2 regions of the Marinifilum sp. genome follow, and region 2 is predicted to be linked to the other one. Evidence: riboswitches for the same ligand, from Rfam matches in the RefSeq annotation. Region 2 holds a riboswitch; the other holds the start of a gene.
The links. Region 2 has a riboswitch for cobalamin ahead of ACO05S_RS02030 (TonB-dependent receptor). Riboswitches for the same ligand answer to the same signal wherever they lie in the genome.
Positions count from the first base shown of each region.

Region 1: another riboswitch for cobalamin. It lies ahead of nrdA (class 1a ribonucleoside-diphosphate reductase subunit alpha); the one in region 2 lies ahead of ACO05S_RS02030 (TonB-dependent receptor).

Region 1 is NZ_OZ246019.1:15,476-24,159, reverse strand. It holds gene nrdB (class Ia ribonucleoside-diphosphate reductase subunit beta) at 156-1,268, opposite strand; gene nrdA (class 1a ribonucleoside-diphosphate reductase subunit alpha) at 1,290-3,614, opposite strand; cobalamin riboswitch at 3,713-3,886, opposite strand; gene ACO05S_RS00085 (hypothetical protein) at 4,405-4,599, opposite strand; partial or broken gene ACO05S_RS00080 (DUF4372 domain-containing protein) at 4,625-4,744, opposite strand; gene ACO05S_RS00075 (ABC transporter permease/M1 family aminopeptidase) at 5,009-8,641, opposite strand.
Region 2 is NZ_OZ246019.1:514,802-523,485, forward strand. It holds gene ACO05S_RS02015 (6-phosphofructokinase) at 1-653, shown strand, start outside; gene ACO05S_RS02020 (hypothetical protein) at 818-1,453, shown strand; gene ACO05S_RS02025 (cadherin-like domain-containing protein) at 2,503-3,915, opposite strand; gene ACO05S_RS02030 (TonB-dependent receptor) at 3,927-5,795, opposite strand; cobalamin riboswitch at 5,890-6,097, opposite strand; gene ACO05S_RS02035 (ABC transporter ATP-binding protein) at 6,231-7,280, opposite strand; gene ACO05S_RS02040 (iron chelate uptake ABC transporter family permease subunit) at 7,273-8,325, opposite strand; gene ACO05S_RS02045 (ABC transporter substrate-binding protein) at 8,329-8,684, opposite strand, start outside.

The sequences.
Region 1 (8,684 bases), 500 kb from region 2:
CTGATTTCAATTAAAAATATTGTCACCGTTTTCACTGATTGTGGCGAATATCTTTAATTGAACTTGCAGATAAAATAGAAAAAAGAGACTTCCGGTTGATACCACGAAGTCTCTTTTGTTATACCAGCTTTATAGCGGTGTATTAAAATGATCCCCTAAACATTAAAATCGTCATCATTTACATCCATATCAATTCCACCTACCACATAGGAACTGATTTCGGTTTCCTGAGGCAATACCTCTACGGCATCATTTCGAAGCCAATGATCCATCCAGGAAAGCGGATTGTTCTTTTCATTGTAAATTGGTTTTAGACCAATTCCCTTTAGCCTTTTATCGGTCATGTGTTTCATGTATTTAATCAGAAGTTTGTCATTTAATCCGATAATTGAACCTTTCTCGAATAGATATTCTGCCCAGCGCATTTCTTGCTCAGCAGCATCTTTATACATGGCATATACTTCATCATCCAAACCTTCAATAATTTCAGCAAAGCCTTCTTCTTCATTGCTTCGCAAATCTCGAATCATTTTTTGAGTAATGGCCAAATGTTCATTTTCATCGCGGGCAATAAACTTGATAATTTTTGCATTCCCTTCCATTTTTTTGTTTTCAGCAAAAGCAAAGGAACAGGCAAAAGAAACATAAAAGCGTACTCCTTCAAGAATATTAACCGAAACCAAAGCCAAATAAAGCTTCTTCTTAAGGTCTTCTAATTCAATTGTATTCTTATCGGTCATTCCCAATTGTTGAGCCTGATATTTAATTAAATAATGATAGAAATCGTTATAATGGTCGGTCACCGAACCGGCACGTTCAACAATCATCTCGTTGGTCATGATGTCATCGAATATCTTTTCAGGACTGGTATAAACATTCTTAATGATGTAAGAATAGCTCATGGAATGGATGGTTTCGAAAAAATCCCAAATGATAATAGCTTCTTCTACTTCGGGTAGTGTTACCACTTGCCCAAAGGTTAAAAAAGGTGAACGTCCCTGCACACTATCAAGCAGAATCTGGTATTTTAAATTCTCAGTAAAAATAAATTTTTCTTGCTCCGAAAGGGTGTTAAAATCGTTGATATCTTTAATTAGAGATATTTCCTCGGGACGCCAAAAGAAACTCAACATTCTTTGCGATAAGTTTTCGTAGAAAGGATACTTCTGAATATCGTATCGCTGAACATTTTTTCCCTGTCCAAAAAACATTTTTTCGGTAAGAAAATCAATTTTATTGTCGTTGTATAAACTTGGTTTATTAGTCATTACAATATGTTTTTTAATTGATTAAACAGAACAGGCGCCACCTTCACATTCAAGAACTTCATTGTCTAATTCAGGCTTTGAACTCTTAGAGCTGGCAGCTGTATTTGTATTATTGGCTTGCGCCAATTCCTGAGAGCTTTCGCCCGAATTATCATTACTATTTAGATAGTACAGCGTTTTTAAACCATACTTGTAAGCAATGCTTTCGTGTCGAATTAAATCGCGTACCGGAACTTTACTGCTCTCGTATTTCGAGATGTCGTAATAAACATTTGTACTGATACTCTGATCGAGAAACTTTTGAAAAATGGCCACAAATTTTAGATATTCCTCATTGTTGATATCCCAGGCAAGGGGATAATTTTCCTTGTAGTGTTCAAATCCGGGAACCAATTGTTTTAAAGGACCATATTTACTCATTTTTGCAATCAACAATTTCCTAACCGGATCAAGCCCGGGAGTAGAGTTCGAAACTATTGAGCTTGAAGCAGCAGGAGGAATCGCACTTAAAGCGGAGTTGCGCAAGCCATATTGTTTCACCAATTTTTTAAGAGCATCCCAATCGCAGATCAGTTCGTTTGGAACAATGTCATCTACATTTTTTTCGTAAGTATCAATTGGGAAGATAGAATCGGAATACTTGGTTCGGTTAAAATATTTACAAGCTCCTTTTTCTTTGGCAAGATTGGCTGAGGCTTTAATCAAACCATACTGAAAACGTTCCATATATTGATGAATTACGATTCTTCCGTCCTCTTCATCGAAATTTAAGCTGTTTTTCGCAAGAAAGTTAAACACATCCGATACACCAATGCCTAAACTTCTTCTATTCTTGGTAGATTTTTCGGCTGTTGGTACCGGATATTCCTGATAATCGATTAGCTCATCTAAAAATCGTACCAACAGCTCTGTTAGCTCATCCAACTCCTGAATATTGTCTAGTTTACCCAAATTGATATTGCTCAATATGCACATGGCAATTTCACCATCAGCTTTATTGATATCCGTTAAAGGTGATGTTGGCAGAGTAATTTCCTGACACAGATTACTCATGTAAATACTGTCTTTAAAAGAAGAGTGCTTGTTTACATGGTCTGCATTTAAAATGTAAATACGCCCTGTTTCGTAACGTTCTTTCAGGATGGCTAAATACAGTTCACGCGCATTTATTGATTTTCGGCGTATGGTATGATCCTTCTCATATCTCAGATACATTTCTTCGAAACGCTCATAATCAGAACTGTAAAAAAGTTCGTAAAGTTCCTGTGTTTCTTCGCTTGAAAAAAGACTGATGTTTTCGTTTCTTTTAATTCTGTCTCGAAACAGTTTGTTAAGCGCAACCGAATAGTCCATGCGTCTCACGCGATTTTCATCATTCCCTTTGTTGTTTTTCAATTGGATAAAGGTTTCAATTTCCCAATGAAAAAAAGGAAGGGCAGAAGTAGAACCACCTCCGCGAATTGAATTTTGAGTAAAGCTTTTGGTGGTGGCTTCGAACATTTTTAAAAATGGTACCAAACCCGTGTGTACCACTTCACCACCTCTTATTTGCGCATCAATTCCTCTTATCCTACCAAAGTTTAAACCTATTCCTGCACGCTGGGCAGTGTAGTAACCCACTGCGGTATTCGAATTCATGATAGATGGGATAGAATCACCCACATCAATTAAGCAGCAAGAACTAAACTGTCGCAAAGGAGTTCTTACCCCGGCCATAATAGGAGTTGGCAGACTAATCTTAAACTGCGACAATGCTTCGTATAATCGAACAACATATTTTTTGCGATTTTCCGAATCATAGTTCATAAACATGAACATACTGATGAGCATGAAGGATTCCTGTGGTGTTTCATGCAGTTCCCCACTAATTCGGTCTTGCAGCAAATATTTGTCGACCATTTGGCTTAAGCCGGCAAAGGTAAACTTGAAGTCGCGATCGTAATTAATTTGCTTGCTAAAAAATACCAATTCCTGGGGGCTGTACTTTTCAAGCAATACCTTGTCATAAATTCCTTTGTAGATATTGTTTCTTACAAGATATTCGAAAGGAATGGGCTCTGCTTGCTTATACACCTGTTTCCGCAAGTCCATTAGTAACAAACGAGCAGCTACGTACTGATAGTTTGGTTTTTCGTGTGAGATAAGATCTGCTGCTGAGCGGATCATAACTTTTTGAATTTCTGAAGTTGTAATTCCTTCAAAAAATTGAAGTTTGGAATTAATCTCAATATCAGAAACAGATACATCATCGTATCCATTGCATGCCCACTCAACTGCTTCATGTATCATTGCAAGATCTATGGGCGCACGTGTTCCATCACGCTTAATAACGTGTATTTGTTCCATTAATTTTCATTTTTAATTAATATTCAATTAATGGTAGCAAAAAGGATAAAATATAAGAATGTCAATATGTCTTCTTAAGCTCTTATTCCCGAAAGCTACGAATTAGATTGAATTTGATAGGTCTTCCGACTTACTGTATTTTGATTTGCCTTCCCAACAGGCAGTTGCTTGTCAGTGACACCGAAGAATCAAAACATTTCAACAGATTACGGCTGCGGGTACAGTTACTGAATTGCACAGTATTCCCTTGCATCAAATTCAGACTTAAAGGTATTATTTTATCAGAAAAGATTAGACTACTTTGGAAAGGAGTTATTAAAAAGAAATTAACAATGACTGGTATTCTTTAGATGGAAATTGTAAATGGAGATCCAGGGATTGCTATTCCGGATAGCTTTTTTAATCATGCTCGTTTTATGAATAAACATACATTATTTGTCGTGAAACCTTAATTCAAAGAAGAAGAAAATATAGGGTGATTGCGAGTTGATTCGCATAAAAAGTTCAACTTTTAATGCAAAAAACTGAGTTTGCAATCTTAATATCTATGCATTAAACCTTAAAACCTGAGCTTTTAACATTAAAAAGAGAGCCTGTAAGGTAAAAAGGTGAGGTTCTTACCTTAAAAGCTTAAGTATTGATGTTTTTTGTAGTCCTTTTGCCTTAAAAAAGCATGGTATTTCATAAAAAGTTGAGCTTTTAACGTTCACAGCTCAGGTAGAAATGGTCAAAGCTTGGGTTTTAACGTTCACAGCTCAGGTCAAAACGTTCACAGCTCAGGTTTTAAGGTTTAAAGCTTAGGTAGAAATGTACAAAGCTCATGTTTTAAGCTTGCAAGCTTAAGTTTTAAGGTAAAAAGGACAAGAAATAACATTGATAACTCGCTTGGTGATGCTAAAAAGTCTGAATTGATAAGCTTTTCATTTCTGAAGATATGCTCATCTTTAGCCTTGGGAATATCGAGTTCTTCGATTGTTTCAGACACAGTGTCGGTTTTTTAACACCTTTTACAGCTGACTGTTGGTTAGTGCTACGAATTGATCGTAAGTCTTAAATTTATGACAGTCTTTATCTCTTTTATAAGTATTGGTGCAATTATAAAATATCCAATTGGGTACGAAGTCAAGAATTTAATATGGTATTGGTTTGTTGGTCTTATTGTTTCGCCTGAAAGAGTCCCATAAATATTTTAGTTTTTGATTCGAAACAATAATATGAGATTCCCGGGTCTTTTTAAAATTCAGATTTTCGGATGAAAGTGAAAGCATCTCAAACATGCCAGAGCTGTTATTGTTAATTCTTTAAAAATTCCGGTTAGTGGGTTTATACCCTAAACGATTTTGAAAAGTCAGAGTAAGCACCGTCAGGGATAAAACCACTGACGGGCTTGATTATTAAACTTTCTTTTTCTTGATAATCTCTGTAGGCATACGCATCCAATCTTTGGTTACAAGCATATAGCCCGGATCAACCATTAAGGTACTCGGCTTGCGCTTTACCGTAAACTGCAGCTTGTTTTTTCCTGATTGTAATTTCATCTTTTCATTATATAGCTCCTTCTTTTTTGAGTTGAAAGCTGCTATTTCAATGTAATCATTGCATGGGGTTTCTGTCTCATCGCCTTTGGCATCCAAATAGTATTTCTTCACATCAATCACTGCATCAACCGTGTAAGTAAAATCCTTGTTACGGGTATAAGTTACCGAATCAACCTTAGTTTTGTACATGGTGATTTTCTCCAGAACATCTTCCACAAAGTATTGCAGGCTATCTGGTGTTTCCGATTTAATTCTTTCAATCAGATCAGTGGTGGTTGGATACGGAGCTCCTTTGAAAGCGTATTCTTTAAGGAATCCACTTAAAATATTCATGAATTTATCCTTGCCCAAATAGTTACCCAAAGCGTTCATTGCCAAAGCTCCTTTCTGGTAGAAGGTACTCTGTTGATATGGAGCTACCTTTGCCAATGGACGTTCACCACGAGATTCATTTTTTCTTGAGCTCACATACTTGAACATCTCATTCTTAAAGAATTTATTCATGCGTTTCTGGTCGAAGTAGGTTTCCATACATTGCAGAGCACTGTATTGAGTGATGGATTCCATCAGCATTTGAGATCCTTCCACATCAGCTGCAGCTACCTGGTGTGCCCACCATTGATGTGCCATTTCGTGCGCTGTTACAAAGAAGGGGTAATCCATAATCTTTTTATCATCGCTAACACCTTCCTTGTTCAGATCTCGCAGGTCGGCGATGAAACCAATGCCTTCAGAAAACGGAATCATATTTGGGAATGACTGGGCGTAACTTGAATATCGCGGAAACTCGACAATACGAAGCTGATCGAACTGGTAAGGCGAATAGTACTTTGTATAGGTATTTAGTGATACTTTTACGCCATTCATCATGTTGTCCAGATTGTACTCGTGCCCTTTGTGATAATAGATGCTCAAATCAACCGTTTTGCCATTTTCATCTTTCCACTTATCGGTTTTCACCTGATATCTTCCCGAAAGAATTGCATAGTAATGAATCATTGGATGCTCTGACTTGTAGTGGAAATAGTTTCTGTCGCTTTCTTTCCACGATTTCACAAGTTTGCCAGGGGTTAGTGCAGTCTGATCGTCAGAAGTACTTACAATGGCTTCAAAATTGATAAAGTGAGAGTCATCACTAATAAAGTGTCGGTTAATACCTTTCGGATCATCAATGCTCTTTACAATTTCACGTTTGGGTAAATCATGTTTCGCACGAGTTCGCTTATCAGATATCTCTCCACCAGCCTTATAGCCAATGGATGGGAACAGTGAATTGTAAAGGAATGTACCATTCTTACGACAGATGTTATTGGCTCCCTTAAGTGTGAACCCATCATTGTAACCTTCAAACTGGAAGCTTAGTTTCAGTTTTTCATTTGCCTGAAGGGGTTCATTTAACTTGTAGATTTCTACATTGAAGTTATCATCTTTGGTAATCAATTCTGCTTTTCGGTCTAACTTCAAACTTTTAATAAACTTATTAGAATTGATGTAGATAATATCCATTGGCGAAGAAGTCTGGTTTTGTATGGTGTAGATACCTTCGGCCATAAAATCACCGTTTTCAGGATATAGGTCAGCATTCAGATACACATCGGTAATCTTTGGTTGATCGATCTTTTCATATTTCTTAAAGTCATTCTCATAGCGTACAGCTTCCAGTTCACGTTCATAAGGAGTTTTGAATTCCACTTTGATGTTGGTATTGTAGAAAATGTAAGAACCAATCAGTAATGCGACAACAGCTAGTATAATCATTCCTTTGGCAGGATATCCCATTACTCTTTGCTTTAAGAGTTCTAATCGGGTGCGCCAATGACTTTCAGTTTGGTTCACCAGTAGCTGATTTCCAAGAATAAGCAATACCGCAGCAATCAGCAGCCAGTAAAATTTAAAGATCCAGTAAGGGAAAAGACCAAAGCCGAATCCATTCATATCGGAATAAGAAACTCCCGGACCTGTACCATAAATCAAAAGTGGATGCTTTAATATACTAGCAATAAAGTATTTATTTACAACCCAATAAAGTGCAATAAAAACATAGCCCATATACTTGTTGTTGACCACAATGTGAATCAGGAAGGCAAGTATCATTAGCAGTAAGGTATTAACGAAGTTGATCGCAAACTCAGAGGCGAAATACAAACCTAACTCATATTTGTAATATCCAGCCATAGTTTGAACAATCACACCGCACAATATCATGATCAGCTTGAGAAATGCGATAGCGGCAGTTAATGCTACAAATTTGCTGGCAAAACTTACCCAGCATGGAATAGGATAGGTATAGACGATTTCATGAACCTTTTTGTCGCGGTCGCGCCACATCATTTCACCTGAAAAGAGCAAAACAATGATGAAAATAAACAGATTTATACTACCGCCTAAGGTGCCAAGCACTTGGTAAGTAACAGGGTAAGTGTTGGTATCGTACATCTTGCCAATTCCTTTTGATGCTACAAATAGGAAGACGATCATGATGAATGAGATCAGCCAGAAGTAGGCATTCCCAAATAGTTTTGATGTTTCGAAACGGATCAGATGCAGCAGACTTTCCCAGTTGTTAGGCACCAGTGATACCGATGGACTCTCTTTTATTTCTCTGTTTGTCAACTCTTCTGAAGAAACATCAGTAATTTGCTTATTGTTCTTTTTACTCAATTTTATTTGGCGAAGCTTGTAATTAAATCTGAATCGGAAATAAGTGAATATCATTAAGAGTACTCCGGAACCAACCCATAGCAATCTGTTGTACAGGAAGACATCGACCAATTTAGCTCCCGTTTTATTCATATCAGCAGCGGAAATATTCGTGGTTACTACCAAAGATGAGGCAATTCCAAATGGATCCAATAATGCTGCAAGTGTCTGACTTTCCAAATCTTTTAGCAGGTTCATAGATATGCCATACAAAATATAGAGTGCAAGTATGGAAATCCAATTGATCACAACACTTCTTAGCAAAATGCTTAATGAGAAGAAGATCGCGCTCACAAAAAATACATTTGGTAATATTCTGGATAGGTATGGATAGATATAGGTTGACCATTCATTAGGTCCAAAGCTCCCTTGGTTTAAATATGGCATAAGTGTACCAATGTAAAAGCCAAGACCAATACCGCTAAAAGCCAAAACGCTTAAAAGGTAGGCAGCACAAAATCTACCAAACAGGTAATTAAACTTTTTTAGTGGGGTACTGTACATTAATTCCATTGTGTTGTGCTGATAGTCTTTCAGAACAACATTAGCATTAATGGCAGCCACCAGGAATATGCCAAGGTAGGAGAAGGTTCTCATAATCATATCAAAGACAAATGGCGAATTGATGCCAACATTGTCTCCGGCAATTTGTATGTTGATGCTTTTAAGAGCACCACCTGCAGCATTAATGATTGCAAAAGCTATCAGAAACAGGATACACCAATAGATGTATATGGCTGGCCGTTGCAGGCCTCGTTTGATTTCGAATCTGAATATTTCGTAGAACATTTTTTGAATTTTAAATTAGAACTAAGCTATCAGTCATCAGCGT
Region 2 (8,684 bases):
CCCATAGCTTAAGAACATCTGCCGGATCGCATGAAAGATTGCTTGTACTTGAAGTTTTTGGACGTTATGCAGGCTTTACCGCAATTCTGCCAACCCTGGCGGGTGCAGCAAATCGCTGTGTTATTCCTGAGCATAACTTCGATATTGAGCGACTTACTGAATTAATGATTCAGGACAGATTCTCGAATCCAAGCAGATACTCGGTAGTACTGATCTCGGAAGGAGCTGCTTTTTCAGGAGAAGAAATGATTTTTCAGGACAATGAAATGGATGACTACGGACACAAAAAACTTGGCGGAATTGGTGATCGTGTAAGTGAGCAAATGAAAGTTCTTTCTCCAAAATTTAATAACTCCAAACCAATTAATGTGATCAATCAAAAGCTAGGTTATATGGTTCGCTGTGGCGATCCGGATGCCATTGATTCAATTGTGCCAATGGCTTTTGGCAATTTGGCATTGGATTTAATTATAAAAGGAATTCATGGTCGTTTAATTACTCTTCGTAACGGAAGGTATGATAACGCACCCATAGATATTGTTACCAGTTCTAAAAAATTGGTTGATGTAGATCGTTATTACAACATCGACAGGCTACGACCAAAGTACAATAGCTTTGAACTACAACCACTATTCTTAATGACCGGTTTGTAATTCCACAAGATATTTGTTTACATTTGAAAAGCCTTTCGAAAACCGATTCGAAAGGCTTTTACTTTAGTTAGTGACTAAAGTATTTAAAGTGCCTTAATTACTTATTAAAATAGGCACTTATAACTTTCAATTCTTTTTGATTATTGATATAAAACCAAACAACTATGCTAGAGATTAACATTTTAGGGATTCCTATTTTAGAATGGATTGGGTACTTAGCCTCAGTTCTTGTGCTGGTATCATTAAGTATGACATCGATTATTAAACTTCGATGGTACAATTTGGCAGGTGCTATTCTTTTTTCAAGCTACGGATTTTTAATTGGCTCATTGCCTGTAGGAATTATGAACTTTCTGATTGTTTGTGCAAATATCTACAACCTAAGAAAAATGTATGTCCAAAAAGAAGATTTTAAGGTAATCGAGATAAAAGAAAATGATGAATTACTGATGCATTTTCTGGAATACTATAAGAATGACATAGCTGGATTCTATCCCGGTTTTGAAAAGGGAGAAAACCAGCTCGGAATTTTTGTTTTAAGAAATATGGCCGTTGCCGGGATCTTTATTGGCAGTCAGGAAGAAAATGAATTGAGAATCGATTTGGACTATGCACTACCCCAATACAGAGACTTTAAAGTTGGTGATTACTTGTATAAAAGCCTAAAGCAAACACTTGGCAAGCACGATATCAGGTCGGTTTATTGTTACTCTACCCAAATGCTGAAATACATGGAAAAGATGGGATTTAAATTAGAGAAGAAGGATGACCATCCAATCTTGAGAAAGAGTTTGAACTAAGCTTAAATCATTCTAAAACGAATAGGATTGATATGGATTTCTCCTATTCGTTGTTAACAATTTAGATGAGATAATTGTAGAGTCATGGGCAAGCAATTATCAACAAGACCGAAAATCGGAATACCGCAAAAGCAAAGAGAAAATCAATACAGAAGAATGATATCAGTTTTATAATGAAGTGAGTTTTAAATTGTTTTTTAGGGATTTTGAATTTAATCGATACAAAGAATACGGCTCCTAATTGTGTTTTCAATTCGCAGGCCAAGAGGGAATTTCCCAAAACCCTGTAATTTCCTTTATCATGAACGGTTTGTATTCTGTGCCTCGAAAGCCAGGGAGGAACAAAATCAGACGCATTCTGTGCCTCGAAAGCCAGGGAGGCACAAAATCAGACGCATTCTGTGCCTCGAAAGCCAGGGAGGCATCAAAATCAGACGCATTCTGTGCCTCGAAAACCAGGGAGGCACAAAATCAGACGCATTCTGTGCCTCGAAAACCAGGGAGGCATCAAAATCAGACGCATTCTGTGCCTCGAAAACCAGGGAGGCACAAAATCAGACGCATTCTGTGCCTCGAAAACCAGGGAGGCACAAAATCAGACGCATTCTGTGCCTCGAAAACCAGGGAGGCATCAAAATCAGACGCATTCTGTGCCTCGAAAACCAGGGAGGCACAAAATCAGACGCAATCTGTGCCTCGAAAGCCAGGGAGGCACAAAATCAGACGCAATCTGTGCCTCGAAAACCAGGGAGGCACAAAGTCAGACGTACAAATCGACACTTTTGATTTAGAAATGCTATCGCTTAAACAAAAAAGCTTGACCCGGAATGAGTCAAGCTTTTATGATTTATTTAACGTGAGTTCCACGTAAAATTCTATCCACAGAAAGTTATATTTGCGATAGATTTGCATTAAAAATTCCTCAAATCTTCTTGAAATATCCCGATATTCCTTCGAAAATTTGAGAAAATTTCTACTCAAAATCAGATCAAACTGTGAACGAATTTTACCTCGAACTCACGTTATTTAATCTTAAAAGTCAATACTTCTTAGTAACTAAAAATAGTTGAGTTTGGAAAATATCCAACTGTAAAGCTCTTTTGTTCTGTTCCTGCATTATCGTACACATAAACTGTACCTGCAGTTGTAGCATCAGCAGCTTCGCACAACCACAAGTTATCACTTACCGGATTAACATCTATACCATAGAAAGTAGCATCAATAAACTTGCTGGTAGGTAATGTTGTATCTGTAATATTCATTGCATAAACTGCATCTGACATAAAATACACAACATCTTTTGCTTTATTGATTGCAATATTTTTAATACCTGAAGTCGAAAGGTTAGTCAACCCATAAGAAGTAACTTCACTATTTGCAGTATTTATTTTAGATATTCCAGCATCGTCAATACCAACAACATTCCAATTTTCATCATAAGAGGTAACACCTGCACAATATACCCAAACATCACCATTGGCATCAACTACCATATCCTTAGGACAGGATTTAACACTTATGGTTTCAATAACCTGATCTGTTTCAGTATCAATAACAGTCACTGTCTTGTCATCATTCGACCAACCTCCACTGTTGGCAACATATAACTTATCATTAGAAACTACCATTTTCTCAGGACCAGCACCAACAGAAATTTGTCCTGTTGTAGCCATTGTATTCAAATCAATTACATAAATTTCATTGTTTTGTTTTACTTGATTTGGATAAGTTCCAGTAACTCCATTACCGTTAGCAACATAAGCCTTATCTCCTACCAAAGTGATTTCGCGTGGATATGAAAAACCATCAATTGTTGCGTGATGAGTAAAATCAGATTTAGTCACAACTTCAACATAACCAGCACCGCTTCCTGTTGTAACGGCGATAAAAGCATAATCATCATTCACTGCCATCGACTGTGGCAATTCTCCCAAAGGAATACCATTTGCCGCAGCAAAATAATTATTGGTAAGCTCATCGTTTCGATTGATCATAGTCACCGCTCCTGTTCCTCCAAAGCTTCCTTCATTCAACACATAAAAGAAGCTTATTTGTTTCTCTCCAATACTAATATTAAAGATGCCAGTTAATACATTGTCACCATCAGTAACTGAGAAAGAAAATTCATCCGTTAAAGTTTGGCTTCCATTGTGTACATATACAATTTTTGATGCTGCCACATCAGCTTGAGTAAATTGATCAATAGCTGTTGTCACATCATTTACATTGGCAATAATACCATTTTCGGTTGCCACAGTTACTGTATAAACAATATCAATATCTTCAGTATCTGTATCAACTACATTTAATTCTGATGCAGTAATTGCAACAGTTGCACCATTCTCAATAACAACACCATTGTTTACCGACAGGCTTGGCATTTCATTATCATCATCCGAACAGGATACAAATAAAGAACTTGCAATTAACAAGCCTAAACTAAATTTTAAAAATTTTTTCATTTTTAATAGTATTAGAAAATTACATTCACCCCTAAATAAAATGCTCGACCTGGCATGGGGTAATACTTAACCAGCTCATAAGATTTATCTAAAATATTCTCGATTCTTCCAGTTATTTTAAACTTTGCAAAGTCGGTTTTAAATCGATATCCTCCATTCACATCAAGGAGAAAGTTTCCATCAACCTTCTGCTCTTGCCAATTTTTTGTATGCGACCGGAAGGTAGCTATAACTCCTGCATTCCAATTTTTGGAAATATAATCGCTCAAAACCTTTGTAATATGGTGTGGTCGATAAGCCAATGTTTGTTTATATTTACCACTGGCTTTATCGTTGTTATACGCATCATTATAAGCGTATTTTATGGATGTACGAAGCCTGTCATTCCCAATTCTTAGCATATGATTTATTTCCAGTTCCAAGCCTCTGCTTATCATTTGTCCGGTATTTAAAGGACTCCAGTACGATCCGGTTGGTTGCCACGAGATTGCATTCTTGTTCTTTGATTGATATAGTCCTAAATCTGCATTCAATTGACCGTATTTTGTTTCCAATGATAACAAAGCCAATCCAAACTCAGCATTCCACCCTTCTTCTGCTTTGATATTGATATTTCCGCCCGGCACCCAATATCTCTCGTTAAAAGTTGGTCTTCGAAAATGATTACTAGCCTTTGCCCTAACATCTAAAAAGTGAGGCACAATATGCCACAAAGAACTAAACGAATACATTTCCGGTGGATTAATCTCAGTATTCCATTCTTTTCCAAAAGTAAAAATGAAAGTTCCAAAATCCGGCGAATACTTTCCTGCAACAGTTACCCTTGATTCATTTTCCTCTTTCTCGTAATTATTCGTCTTTCCTTTTAACCAAGAATACTTAGCATTTACATCTACACTTAATTTTCGGGTTAAGTAGTAACGAATGTTAGCATCGTTCAACACCCTTTCGGATGAAATTTCAGATAAAAATCCGCTCGTATACTTTAAATAATCATACAGATAAGCCGATTTGGCTTCCATTCTAAACTTCCCAAGCAAGGTTTTCCATCCCAAGTAAATCTTTAGTGAAGAATCTCTTTGCTGCTGATTGCTTTTGGGTTCGCCAATTCCCATTGTACCGGCAATATTTTTTTTCTTGGCCTGATACCAGGCTCCCAAATCAATATAGTGCTTGTTCAGTTTAATATGCAGGTCGTGAATTGTACCGTAAACACGATTTTGGTTATTATTTAATCTCTCGGTTGGCGAACCAAAATCATATTTGTCCACATAAGAGAAATCATTTTCACCATATTGAAAAAATGCCTGGGCAGTATAGGATATCCACTTGTTTGAATATTTCCCATGAAGTTTTGTTCTGTAATTCGAAAAGCTACCTATTTCGTTCATTAAGCCAATGGACGATTGATCCTCCCATGTTGGAGTATTTGAAAGTTCAATGGCACCTCCTAATGTACCACTTCCATACAATGAAGCATTTGCCCCATAAACCACTCGGATGTTATTAAAACTACCAGCTCCTATAAGAGATAAATCTGCCGAACCTGTAGTAAGCGAATTAACGGGAATACCATTCCAATTTACTGATGTGTGGGTAGAAGAATTTCCTCGAATGGTAATCGTTGACAGACCACCTAGAGAACCATTTGAAGAGACATTTACCAAAGCCACTTTCTGTAATAAGCCCGCCAAATCTTTACCATCATAGCTTTGTAAAGCTATAGAGTCAACTTTAATCGTTTTCTCGGTTGATGAAAAATGATCTAATCTGGGTGCAACAATATCTATGGCATTAACATGTACCGTATCTATAACATTTGTTCGAGCCTGAACACCAAAACCCCAAAAAATCAACAAAAAAACTAAATTCCACTTCATCCTATAAATTGATAAAGAAGAAAATATTGGGATCACAACAGTTTGAAATACTAAAATCCTATCGCTTTCCAAACACCTTCTCCGAATGTTTTGAAAAATTGTATGCAAACTGGCAGGTCTTCTGGCTTGCTCGACTTTTTTTAACCTTCCCAACAGGCAGTTGCCTGTCAGTGGTATTGCAGTAAAAAAAGCTTATTTTCGAGCTTACAGCTACGGGAACAGCTCCGGATTTTAACCGGATTCCCTTTTCATCCCACTCCTTAAGCTAAAGGGTACTGGGAACCAATTGCGCTGCAAATGTATGAAAAAAAACAATTACGATCCGCAATTCCTAATTGTTTTCTTACACAATTTCTCAGGCTTCATATGTAGTTAAAAATGCGGACAATTTAGAATAAAAACCCATTACCAATCAGCACTTCGGTTTAAAAAAACTTATTCATTTTTTTCGAAATTCGACTTTATGAGCTCTAGTAATTTCTGAATGCTATTGCAAGTAAGAATGCTTCCATCCTGATGCACTTCCCACTCCATGGTTTCATCCAATAAGTTTACACAACAAGCTTCCACTTTTTCGCAGGTTACCTGATAACCTTCACGTGAGAGCGCACGTTGTGTCCAGAATCCCATCACATCATTACCTAAAACCTGGATGATCTGTTTTTTCTGGTAGTTCATGATAAAATTTCCTGTTTTCCTGTCGAAGTTAAAAGAATCATTATGAAATGTATCTTCGATACTACCATTTAAAACCAAATCCTCGGGAGCACCAACTTTTACAGGCATATTTCTTGCCATCAGCCAAATTAGGTCGGCAGCTTGCAATGCCAAATCCAATTCATGGGTCGATAGTAAAATTGCTTTGTTCGTTTCTCTGGCAAGACGATGAAGCAAACGCATTATTTCTACCCGGTTAGGCAGGTCGAGATGAGCAGTAGGTTCGTCAAGCATAATTAATGGTGTGTCCTGCGCCAGGGCCTTGGCAATCATTACTCGTTGCCGCTCACCATCACTCAATTGATTGATAAAATGATTGGCATAGTGAAGCAATCCTACTTGTTCAAGAGCCCATTTTATTTTCTGGTTATCTGCATCCGATAATTTGCCCATCCATGAAGTGTATGGATGTCTTCCCAAGGAAACCACATGGTAAACAGTTAAGTTACCAACATTTATACGCTCGGTAAGCACAATACTTAAGAGCTGTGCAATTTCTTTGAAATTTCGATCACGAATTGGAACTCCTTCTACTAAAGTTTTGCCTGCCAATGGTGCTTGTATACCGGCAATTGTTCGCATTAAGGTTGATTTTCCAGCTCCGTTTGGCCCAAGTAAACAAACCATTTCTCCTCTGCGTATGGTAAGGTTGATATCAGAAAGCAAACACAGCACATCCTTCTTTGACTGTTTGTAGCCAATGGATAAATCCTTTGTTACCAGAATATTTTGATTTTCATTCACCTCTTTCATATCTATTCTATCCACCAAAAGATGCTTTTACATTTCTACTTCTAACAATGACCCAAATTACAACTGGTCCTCCAAATAGTGCGGTTACCGAGTTAATTGGTAATGTACTCTGGTTGCCTGGTAATTGAGAAAAAATATCACATATTAACATGATGGCCGCTCCAATCAAAACTACTGCCGGCATTAAAACTTTATGACTTGCCGTTCGAAAAATGGAGCGTGCAATATGAGGAATCGCAACTCCAATAAAAGCAATTGGACCTGTAAATGCAGTTAAAGTACCAGCAATAAGCGCTGTACTTATAATTACGGCTATTCTTACCTTTCTTACTGATATTCCCACGCCGCGAGCATAATTCTCTCCTAGTAGTAAGGCATCCATTGGTTTTATCAGAAAAAAAGCCAAAATTAAGCCTGCAAACACAATTGGCCCCATTACTTTCATTTCTGTCCAACCTACTCCGGCCAACGATCCAAATGTCCATACAATGAAACTTTGTATTTGCTCAGGATCGCTAAAATATTGCAGTATATTAACTATTGCACCTGTAATACTGCCAAACATGATACCAATAATTAAAAGGGATACACTATCTGATATACGAATTGAAGCAAGTGCTACCAATAAAAACACCAAGGATGCACCTGCTACTGCAGCAACTACAAGAGCCCAACTTCCAAGGAATCCTGAAACAACACCAAAAAAGGCAGGTACAATAGCCGAAGTCATTACCATAAGAGCAACTCCCAAACTTGCACCAGAGCTAATTCCCAATACAAAAGGTCCGGCTAATGGATTTCGAAACAAGGTTTGCATCATTAAACCCGTTACCGACAGTCCGGCACCAACAAAAATCGCTGTTAATGCTTTCGGTAATCTAAAGTTAATTACAATGTAGTTCCAGGAATTTTTAACATCTCCACCTGCTAAAATGGCAAATACTTTTTCGAAAGGAATATTCACCGAACCAAAAATCAAATCCAAAAGTAAAAGTCCAATGATAAGAAGGCACAATGCGCCAAATAATATCGATACAAGTTTCCCTTTTTGCGAAATCATATCTTACTTCAATTTTTGGAAAAAATGCAATTCGTAATTAGGCAACAATTCAGGATGTAAAATCTTTATCACATCCTTAAATACAATGTCAGGTTGCATCACTCCAGATTCATACCAATCATTTGCCCCACTCTCCTTCATCCTTTTGGTATAGCAATAAACTTGTTTGGTTTTAAAGGGTTTAAACAAGCTATATCTTTTATCCAAACCAGAAAGGTCTTCCATTGTTCTACATTGTCCCGGCCCAAACCATATATCTGCGTCATGTTGCTTGTCAAACACTGTCTCAAAACTTAAAGGCATACTACCTCTGCTACTGTCAGAAAACCAATAATAATCAGCTTTACCATCGCGTAACA